Regions from separate parts of the Mycobacterium sp. DL592 genome, predicted to be linked through region 1. Evidence: predicted binding sites of a transcription regulator. Region 1 holds the regulator's gene; the other holds the start of a gene.
The links. Region 1 encodes LexA, which represses DNA repair genes until DNA is damaged. Its sites were predicted from a motif close to CGAACANNTGTTCG; they were not measured.
Positions count from the first base shown of each region.

Region 1 (4,930 bases):
GGGTTCGCGCAGAATTTCAGCGGCGGCAAGATCTTCTTCACCCCGGCCACCGGGGCGCACCTCCTGTTCGGCGCGATCCTGGACAAGTACCAGGAGCTCGGCGGCCCCGCCGACGGCGATCTCGGATTCCCGACCATCGACGAGGTGGCCGGCCTGCTCGGTCCGAACAGCCGGGTCAGCACGTTCAGCGCCAGCGACAAGCCCGCGATCTTCTGGACGGCCGAGACCGGGGCACGGGTTGTGCGCGGCGCCATCAACGCCGCATGGGACAAGCTGGGCGGTTCCGGGGGCACGCTGGGCGCGCCGACCGGCGACGAAACCTACGACGCCGACGTCGTGAGCCAGAAGTTCACCGGCGGCACGGTGTCCTACAACAACGCCACCAAGGTGTTCACCACCGACCCGCCCGACCTGGCCGCGAACCTGGCCGGTGTCGAAGTCCCGTCGGATCCGACGACGTTGATCAACCAGGCCTGGCGGGCAGCCGGCGGTATCTCCGGCGTGCTGGGCGGACGGCAAGGTGCTCAGTACACCGTCGGCAGCGACGGTGCCGCGCAGGATTACGCCGGCGGCAAGATCTTCTACTCGCCGGCGACCGGTGCCCACGCGGTGACCGGCGCGATCCTGTCGAAGTACGAATCGGCCGGTGGCCCGACCGGTGACCTTGGTCTGCCGACCGGCACCGAGGCCGATGGCGGCGCGCCCAACAGCCGGGTCAGCACGTTCAGCGCAGCGGACAAGCCGGTGATCTTCTGGACGCCGGACAACGGCGCGATCGTGGTCCGCGGTGCGATCAACGCAGCCTGGGCGAAGCTCGGCGGTGCGACGGGCTCGCTCGGCGTGCCGACCGGCGAGCAGACCACAGACGGTGACACCGTCACGCAGAAGTTCAGCGGTGGCGAGATCTCCTTCAACAAGGCCTCCAATACCTTCACCACCAAGCCGCCGGAATTGGCCGGACAGTTGTCGGGCCTCCAGGTGCCTGCCGCGAGCGGGCCGCAGACGCCCGGTGCGCCGGGGGCCGACGGCAAGTCCGGCAAGTCGTTCACCTGGCACTGGTGGTGGCTGCTGGTGATCATCCCGGGGCTGCTGCTGATCGGCGTGCTCGCCCTGGGTGTGCTGTGGCTGCAGCGGCGCCGCGCCGCCACCGCCGAGGACGACGACGACTTCGAGGACGCCGACTACGACGATGACGATCGCTGGCCCGGCGATTCCGAAGCGTCGCGGTACTCCTCCTATCCCGACGGCGGCCGTGCCGAGGTTCCGAGTTCCTCCGGGTTTAATTGGTCCTCCCCGGGCCTGGGGGCCAAGTCGATGCCCGGCCCCGACGACGTGTTCGACGGTGACCAGGACTCCATCGACACCACGCCGACCCGCATTCCCGTCGAGCCCGAGGCCGACACCGCGGCAGACGACGTACACCCGGATTACGTGGAGTACGCCGAGGTCGAGGAGGAGGCCGACGAGGCCAGCGACTCCGGCCGGCACGCCGCGGTCAATCTCGAAGAGTCACAGTCGATGTGGCGCCTGGACATGGGCGGTATCGGCACTCCGCGTCGTCGTCGCGCCGCCGAGGAGCCCGACGAGGTTCCGATCGTGCCCGACGAGGATGTGACCGTCGAACCTGCCGAAGAGCAGCAGTCGGATGCGCATGAGGACCAGGACCCCGCCCGTCCGGCGATCCACCTACCGCTAGCCGATCCCTATCAGGCGCCTGAAGGCTATGTGATCAAGGCCAACACCCACTCCGGCCTGTACTACACACCGGAGTCCGAGCTCTACGAGCACACCATTCCCGAGGTGTGGTTCGCCAGCGAGGAACTGGCCCAGGCCAACGGTTTCCACAAGGCCGAATAGCGGCCCGCTCGTCGTCAGATCTTGCGGATGACGGTGACGACCTTGCCCAGGATGGCGGCGTCGTTACCGGGGATCGGGTCGAAGGCCGGGTTGTGGGGCATCAGCCACACCTGACCACCCGTCCGCTTGAACGTCTTGACCGTCGCTTCGCCGTCGATCATGGCGGCCACGATGTCGCCGTTGTCAGCGACGTTCTGCTGGCGCACCACAACCCAGTCGCCGTCGCAGATGGCTGCGTCGACCATCGATTCGCCGACGACCTTCAGCAGGAACAACGACCCTTCGCCGACGAGTACGCGCGGCAGCGGGAAGACGTCCTCGACGGCCTCCTCGGCCAGGATCGGACCGCCCGCGGCGATCCGGCCCAGGACCGGAACGAACGTCGGCTCGGGCAGCGCGTCTGAGCCGACGACCTCGGTCACCGGTGGCGTCGGCATGTCATCCGCGCTGCGGACGTCGACGGCGCGTGGCCGGTTGGCGTCGCGGCGCAGGTAGCCCTTGCGCTCCAGGGTGCGCAGCTGGTGGGCCACCGACGACGTCGAGGTGAGCCCGACGGCGTCACCGATCTCCCTGATACTCGGGGGATAGCCGCGGGTGGTCACGGAAGCGCGGATGACCTCCAGAATGGTCCGCTGCCGCTCGGTCAATCCGGAGTCGGGAGCCCCGCTACGGCTGCTGGTGTCGGTCCCCGATGTCTCACTGCGGTCACTCATAGCGCCGAATGTAGTCGCCCGGACCGACACAATCAAACATTTGTTCGAGCGTGTCGCATCGTGTCGCGATGTTCGATCGCGCGGGGCGAAAACTTGTCGGTGGTCCGTTTTATTCTTCCGACACGCTCGCTCACATGTTCGGACATCGAACACATGATCGAGTATATTTCGAACACAAGAGCGAACAGTCGGGCGCATCGGAGGAAGGAGCGGACATGACAGTCATCGACGATTTACAGGTGGTGGCGTGGCCGTCGGAGCCGCGGCGGTACCCCGTCCGGTCCGGTTCGCCCGTGCGGGTGCGTCCGGGCGGGACGCGCACTGATCGGCCGGGCCCCGCACGGCCGGCGGCCGGGCACCTGCACTACCGCGGCACCGGCGTTGCCGTATCGCGCGCGGCGCACACGCGCAAGCCGGTCAGCACGACGGCCACCATCGTGCTCGCGGGGCTGGCGGCGCTGATCACGCTGTGGCTGGGCTCGCTGTTCCACTTCAGCTCCACCGAGGTGGCACCGGCGGCGGTCCCTGACCAGCTGGCGGTGGTGCGGGTCGAGGCAGGCGAGACGTTGCAGCAGGTTGCCTCCCGGGTGGCGCCCGATGCGCCGGTGAGCCAGGTCGTGCAGCGCATCCGCGAACTCAACAAGCTCGATTCGGCCGCGCTGGACGCAGGCCAGACCCTTATCGCACCCATCGGCTGATTCGCCACCGCCGTGGCCCGCGACGACGCACTCCGCTGGACGGCCCGGGTAGGCTCTGGGTGGTTCACATCACCCGGCTGCGGCGGCGAAGGAGCGGTCATGCACTGTCCGTTTTGCCGTCATCCCGATTCCCGCGTCGTCGACTCGCGTGAGACCGACGAGGGCCAGGCGATCCGGCGGCGCAGATCGTGCCCCGAATGTGGTCGGCGATTCACAACGGTGGAGACCGCTGTCCTGGCCGTGGTCAAACGCAGCGGCGTCACCGAACCGTTCAGCCGGGAGAAGGTCATCAGCGGGGTGCGCCGCGCCTGCCAGGGCCGCCAGGTCGACGACGACGCGTTGAACTTGCTCGCTCAGCAGGTCGAGGACACGGTGCGGGCCGGCGGGTCACCCGAGGTCCCCAGTCACGAAGTGGGCCTGGCGATCCTCGGCCCGCTGCGCGAACTCGACGAGGTCGCTTACCTGCGCTTCGCCTCGGTGTACCGCTCGTTCAGTTCGGCAGAGGATTTCGAGCGCGAGATCGAGGCGCTCCGGGCCCACCGCAGCGTCGGAACATCGGGCTGAGCCCGGCTCAGCCCAGTTGCCGCACCCCGTCATCGACCACGCGGCCACCGACGATCACCCATCCCTCGGGACTCCATTGAGTCTGCAGGCAAGAACCCTTGCCCTGGGTGATGGTGAGGTCGCGGCTGAGGTAGTCGGTGATGCGCACCGCGGCCGACCCGGTCGCCTCGTCCTCCGGCACCCCCAGATCGTTGGCGAACATTCGCGACCGGATGTGCCCCTGCTCGCGGTCGACCCAGGCCCACAGGTAGTGCTCGGCGTCGTCGGCGTAGTCACCCGGATCGGCGGCCAGCACGTCCTCGGCGGACGGCAGGTCGTGGATGGCGAACTCCGGTGACCATTCCGCCCTGGCCCGAATCGTCGTCAGCTCGCCGTCGTCACCCAGCTGCACGATGCCGGCGGGCACCTGCAGGGTATGGACCGGTGTGCCCCGCTCCCGCAGCCACCAACCCGCTCCTACCGTCGGGTGCCCGGCGAACGGCAGTTCGGTGGCCGGGGTGAAGATGTGCGCGAGCGCCGTCGTCGAGCCCGGATCGGGCAGTTCGATGAAAATCGTTTCGCTATAACCCAATTCGGTCGCGATGCGTTGTCTCTCACCGGCGGCGACGGTTGAGGCATTGACGACCCCGAGGGGATTGCCGAAGTTGCCCGTGGCATCGGTGAACACCCGCAAGACGGTGACGTCGACGGTCATGAGCCGACTCTACGACGCGTGCTCGCCTGCGTGCACTGACTAGGTGGCGCTGCGCTCGTCGGTGCCCATCGCGTCGAGCACCGCAACCCGGGTGTCCAGGGAGCCGGTGACCAACCGCTCGCTGATCCCGGTGCGCAACAAGTCACGCAGGACGCCCTGGTCGTACTCGGCCGGCGCCGTGGAGTCGATAAACCGTTGCACCACCTCGACGAACCGGTCCGGATCGTCGTGGAACGGAAAATGCCCGGATCGCGCGAAGATCTCCAGCTGCGAACCGGGCATGGCCGAATGTGCCATCTTGGCGTGGGCTACCGGGATGACGGCGTCCTGATCGCCCCAAATCAATTGCACAGGAACGGATTCCGTCAGATAACATCGGTCGAGCATGGTCACCACCTGACCGC
Region 1 is NZ_CP050192.1:2,964,327-2,969,256, reverse strand. Features, by position in the region: gene HBE64_RS14300 (hypothetical protein) at 1-1,857, shown strand, start outside; gene lexA (transcriptional repressor LexA) at 1,872-2,570, opposite strand; gene HBE64_RS14290 (LysM peptidoglycan-binding domain-containing protein) at 2,786-3,268, shown strand; gene nrdR (transcriptional regulator NrdR) at 3,368-3,832, shown strand; gene HBE64_RS14280 (PhzF family phenazine biosynthesis protein) at 3,840-4,526, opposite strand; gene HBE64_RS14275 (alpha/beta fold hydrolase) at 4,566-4,930, opposite strand, start outside.

Region 2 (4,930 bases), 290 kb from region 1:
GGCCGAGTCCGTGGCGGGCGTACTGGTCGGCGAAGCCGACGGGGTAGTAGGGGTTGGCTGAGACGATGCAGCCCAACTCGGCGATGCGGTCGACCTGTTCCTCTGTCGAGTTGGCGAAGTGCACTATGACGGTCCTGTGATCGGCACGAGGATGAGCGGCCTGACATTCGGCAATGGTGTCGAGAACAAGGTCGAGCGCGGCGTCACCGTTGACGTGGATGTGCAGTTGCCAGTCGGCGTGCCAGTAGGCCTTCGCGAATGCGCGAAAGGTGTCGGGCTGCATCATCCACTCGCCGTGATGGCACAGGTCGGGGTGGCCCGCGTCGTCGAGATACGGGTCGCGCATCTGCATCAGCTGGCTGATGATCGCGCCGTCGGCGAACAGCTTCACCTGTTTGGGAAGCAGCCGCACCTTGCCCGCGGAGGCGCGAGCCACTTGGCGTTCGGCGTCCGCCACCGCATCACCCGGATCAAGCCCCGAGTCAGCCTGACTACGGGCGTCAACCAGAAACGTTGACAGGAAAGGGGTTTCGTCGTCCGCGAGGAGCTCCTGATACAGCGGCCACGGTTCGATATCCCACATGATGCCGGGCTCGTTGATCGCGGTGACCCCGTTGCGGTGCAGGTAGTCCACCAGCTGGCGTAGCCCCGCGGTGAGCCGCTCAGCATTCATGAACACCGGCGACAGCCGTGTCAGGAGCAGATTCATCCCCATCTCCCACCAGTGCCCGCCATCGAAGTCGACCATCTCGCCGGCTGGGCCCTGGTCGGCCATGTCGGCGGCGGTGAGGCCGAGCGCGTCGATGGCGGCGCTGTTGAGGAACCACTCGTGGCACGAGCGCTGCCACACCGCAATCGGGCGGGTCGAGCTGATGGCGTCGAGCGCCGCTCGGTCCAGCGGCCCGTGCCAGAGTTTGTGGTAGCCCCAGCTGAACAGCCACTCGGCAGGATCGGCCAGTCCCTGGTGGGCCACGGCGAGGCGAGCCCGGTAGCTCTCCGGCGACGTCGCGGCCGGACAGCTCCGTCCCGGGAGGTCCCAGTCTTCGATGGCGATGACCTCTGTGGTCAGCGTCGTCGCTCCGAGGATCGGATGCAGGTGCTGGTCGATCAGGCCTGGGCAGACAATCGCATCGGCGAACGCGTCGTCGACCTCGCCGGAGCCGCGTAGTTCGTCAACCTCGCCGACGGCGACGATCCGGCCGCCGGCCACGGCTACCGCGGTGGCCTCCGGATGCGCCGGATCCATCGTGATGACCCGTCGCGCAATGAATACCGTCGTCGAATCGCCCTGCACACCTGCGATCCTGCCCCGCCTCACGGGGAGTCGCCCCCGTCTTCGAGTAATCGCTCGGGGTGGTGGACCTCGTTGACCCGCGGGGGACCGGTGCCGTCCGACCACGCGATGCGTCCGTCCCCGGTCACCGTCGTGTCGTACACACCGTCGGTCGCCGCGTCGTGGTCGCCGTAGCAGCCGAAGTACAGGTTGTCGGCATCGGTCGGCCCGCCCGCTCGCCAGGCCCGTGCGTGATGCACTTCGCAGTCGTATCCCCGCACGAAGCAATTCGGTTTGGTGCAGCCGCCGTCTCGGGCGTGGCAGATGATCCGATGGTCCGGCGTTGCCAGGCGTTTGGAACGGCCAAGGTAGAGCGGTCGTGCCGAGTGGTCCTCGAATACCGCGAGATAGTGGACGGACCCACTGGCCATGCGGATCAGATCGCGCATCGGAAGCCGGCCGGTTCCCCCGGTCCGCGCCGGCGGCGGCATCGGCACGTCGGGATCGTTGACCGCACGCGCGGCCTGGTCGAGTTCGGACAGGGTGGTCGTCACGACAACGGTCACCGGCATTCCCCGATGCTTGCCCAGGGCACCTGACCCGATCGCCGCTCGCAGGGCCAGCTTCAGCGCGTCGTGGCCGCGTTGTTCGCAGCTTCGGGTGTCGCGCTCGTCGCCGTCGGGCTGATGGCGCCCGGGGCGCACCGCCGCGATCACCGCCTCCAGGTAGGAGCGGGCCTCGGGGTCGAGCCAGCCGGACAGTCGGCTCATCCCGTCGGCGCCCTGGCGGCCCAGCCGCAGGCTGCGGCGCCGGGCGCGATCCTCGTCGGTGAAGTTGCCGTCGGGATTGAGGCAGTCCGCGATCGTCGCGCCGACCACGGTGACGAACTGTGAATCCTGTTCGCGGGCATGGCGTACCAGCGCCCGCTCCGCCCTCTCCTTGTCGCGGGCTGACACCGACGCAGGCAACAGGTCCAGCGCCCGGCAGACGGCGCTGATGTGGTCGTCGCCGACGTCGCCCGCGTGCACCGCGGCGGCCAGCTCGGGCAGTTCAGGTGCGAGCGGTGGCCCGGTCAGCGATCGGCGGGGCCGGATCCGTGCCGCGACCCGGAAGCGTCGGCGCACCTCGCCGCCGGTCAGCCGAAGCCGGGCGGCCAGCGCGTCGCGCATCTTGACCCCGACGGGTAGCCGTCCGTCGTCAGGACCGTCCATCGGCTCGGCGATCTCGCCGAACATCCGGTAGGACAGCCCCCGGTTGGTTCGCTGCTGATATTCCAGCCGTTCGGCCATCTCGATCCGAAAAGCATTGCCCACCAGGTCAGTACATGTCGTCCGCAGCCGGGTGTAAGCACCCTCGATCGCATCGAGCTCGGCGCGAACCACCTCCTGCACCGCCTCGGCGGTCAGCGGTTCGCACGCGGTCATGAACCCACGTTATCGAACATATGTTCCCACTTGGCGGGCAAGCGGCCGGGCTGTGGATGAATCGGGATCTGTGGATGGTCTGGCGCCCCTCGTCCTGCGGGCTGGCCACCCCGCGCCGATACTGGACACATGGCAGAGGTCTCTGATGTGACGCTCGAACCGATCGGTGCCGTGCATCGCACCCAGGTCGGGCGGGAGGCCACCGAACCGATGCGCCGCGACATCCGCCTGCTCGGCGCGATCCTCGGCGACACGGTGCGTGAACAGAACGGCGAGGAGGTTTTCGACCTCGTCGAACGGGCCAGGGTGGAGTCATTCCGGGTCCGCCGCTCCGAGATCGACCGCACTGAACTGGCCCGGCTCTTCGACGGAATCGACATCCACCGGGCTATCCCGGTCATCCGCGCCTTCACCCACTTCGCCCTGCTGGCCAACGTCGCCGAAGACATCCACCGGGAGCGTCGCCGCGCCGTTCACGTCGCGGAAGGGGAGCCGCCGCAGAACAGCACGCTGGCCGCCACCTACCGCAAGCTCGAGGCGGCCGAACTCGACGCCGACACCGTCGCCGCGGCGTTACGCGGGGCGCTGGTCTCGCCGGTGATCACCGCCCACCCGACGGAGACCCGCAGGCGCACGGTGTTCGACACCCAGCACCGCATCACGCAGCTCATGCGGCTGCGGCTGCACGGCCAGGACGAGACAGAGGACGGCCGGCCCGTCGAAACCGAGCTGCGGCTGCAGATCCTCACGCTCTGGCAGACGGCCCTGATCCGGTTGTCCCGCTTGAAGATTCAAGACGAGATCGAAGTCGGCCTGCGCTACTACCCGGCGGCATTCTTCGAGGTGATCCCTAAGGTCAACGCCGAGGTGCGCGACGCGCTCCGCGCCCGGTGGCCGGGCGCCGAGCTGCTGCCCGAGCCGATCCTGCGCCCGGGGTCGTGGATCGGCGGCGACCGCGACGGTAATCCGAATGTCACCGCCGACGTCGTGCGGCTGGCGACCGGCAGCGCCGCCTACACCGCGCTGGCGCATTACTTCGCCGAACTGACCTCGCTCGAGCAGGAGCTGTCGATGTCGGCCCGGCTGGTCAAGACCTCTGACGAACTGCAGGAGCTGGCTGCAGGACTGGACGAGCCGGCCCGCTCCGACGAGCCCTACCGCAGGGCGTTGCGCGTGGTGCACGCCCGGCTGACCGCCACCGCCGCGAACATCCTCGACCGCCAGCCCGAGCACATTCTCGACCTGGGGCTGCCGCCTTACAGCACACCGGCGGAACTGCTGGCCGATCTCGACGTCATCGGTGATTCGCTGGGGCGCAACGGAAGTGGCCTGCTGGCCGATGACCGCTTGGCGCGCCTTCGCGACGCGGTGGACGCCTTCGGGTTCCACCTCAGTGGGCTGGACATGCGGCAGAACTCCGAAACGCACGAGCAGGTGGTCGCCGAGCTGCTGGCGTGGGCAGGCGTGCACGCGGACTACGCGTCGCTGCCCGAGCCGGAGCGGGTGGAGCTCCTGGTCGCCGAGCTGGCCACCCGCCGCCCGCTGATCCGCGACGATGCCGAGCTGTCCGAGCTCGCGCGCAAGGAGCTCGACATCGTGTTCGCCGCAGCGCGGGCGGTGCGGGTCTTCGGCGCTGCGGCGGTGCCCAACTACATCATCTCGATGTGCCAGTCGGTATCAGACATGCTCGAAGCGGCGATCCTGCTCAAAGAAGCAGGACTGCTGGATGTTTCGTCGGAGCAGGTGTACGCCCCCGTCGGGATCGTGCCGCTGTTCGAGACCATCGACGACCTGCAGCGCGGATCGTCGATCCTGGAGTCGATTCTCGACCTGCCGCTGTACCGGGCGATGGTGCACGCCCGGGGCGAGAGTCAGGAGGTCATGCTCGGCTACTCCGACTCGAACAAGGACGGGGGCTACCTCGCGGCCAACTGGGCGCTCTACCGGGCTGAGCTGGACCTGGTCGAATCCGCCCGCAAGACCGGAATTCGCCTACGGCTGTTCCACGGCCGCGGCGGCACCGTGGGACGCGGCGGCGGGCCGAGTTACGACGCCATCCTGGCCCAGCCGCCGGGCGCGGTCAACGGCTCGCTGCGGCTGACCGAACAGGGTGAGGTGATCGCCGCCAAGTACGCCGAACCCCGCATCGCGCACCGCAATCTGGAGACGCTGCTGGCCGCGACGCTGGAGTCGACACTGCTCGACGTCGAGGGTCTCGGTGACGCCGCCGGGC
Region 2 is NZ_CP050192.1:2,670,840-2,675,769, reverse strand. Features, by position in the region: gene HBE64_RS12870 (amidohydrolase) at 1-1,294, opposite strand, end outside; gene HBE64_RS12865 (HNH endonuclease signature motif containing protein) at 1,315-2,697, opposite strand; gene ppc (phosphoenolpyruvate carboxylase) at 2,827-4,930, shown strand, end outside.
Region 2: a site for LexA is predicted at 2,711-2,724, ahead of HBE64_RS12865 (HNH endonuclease signature motif containing protein). Genes of this name have one in related genera too.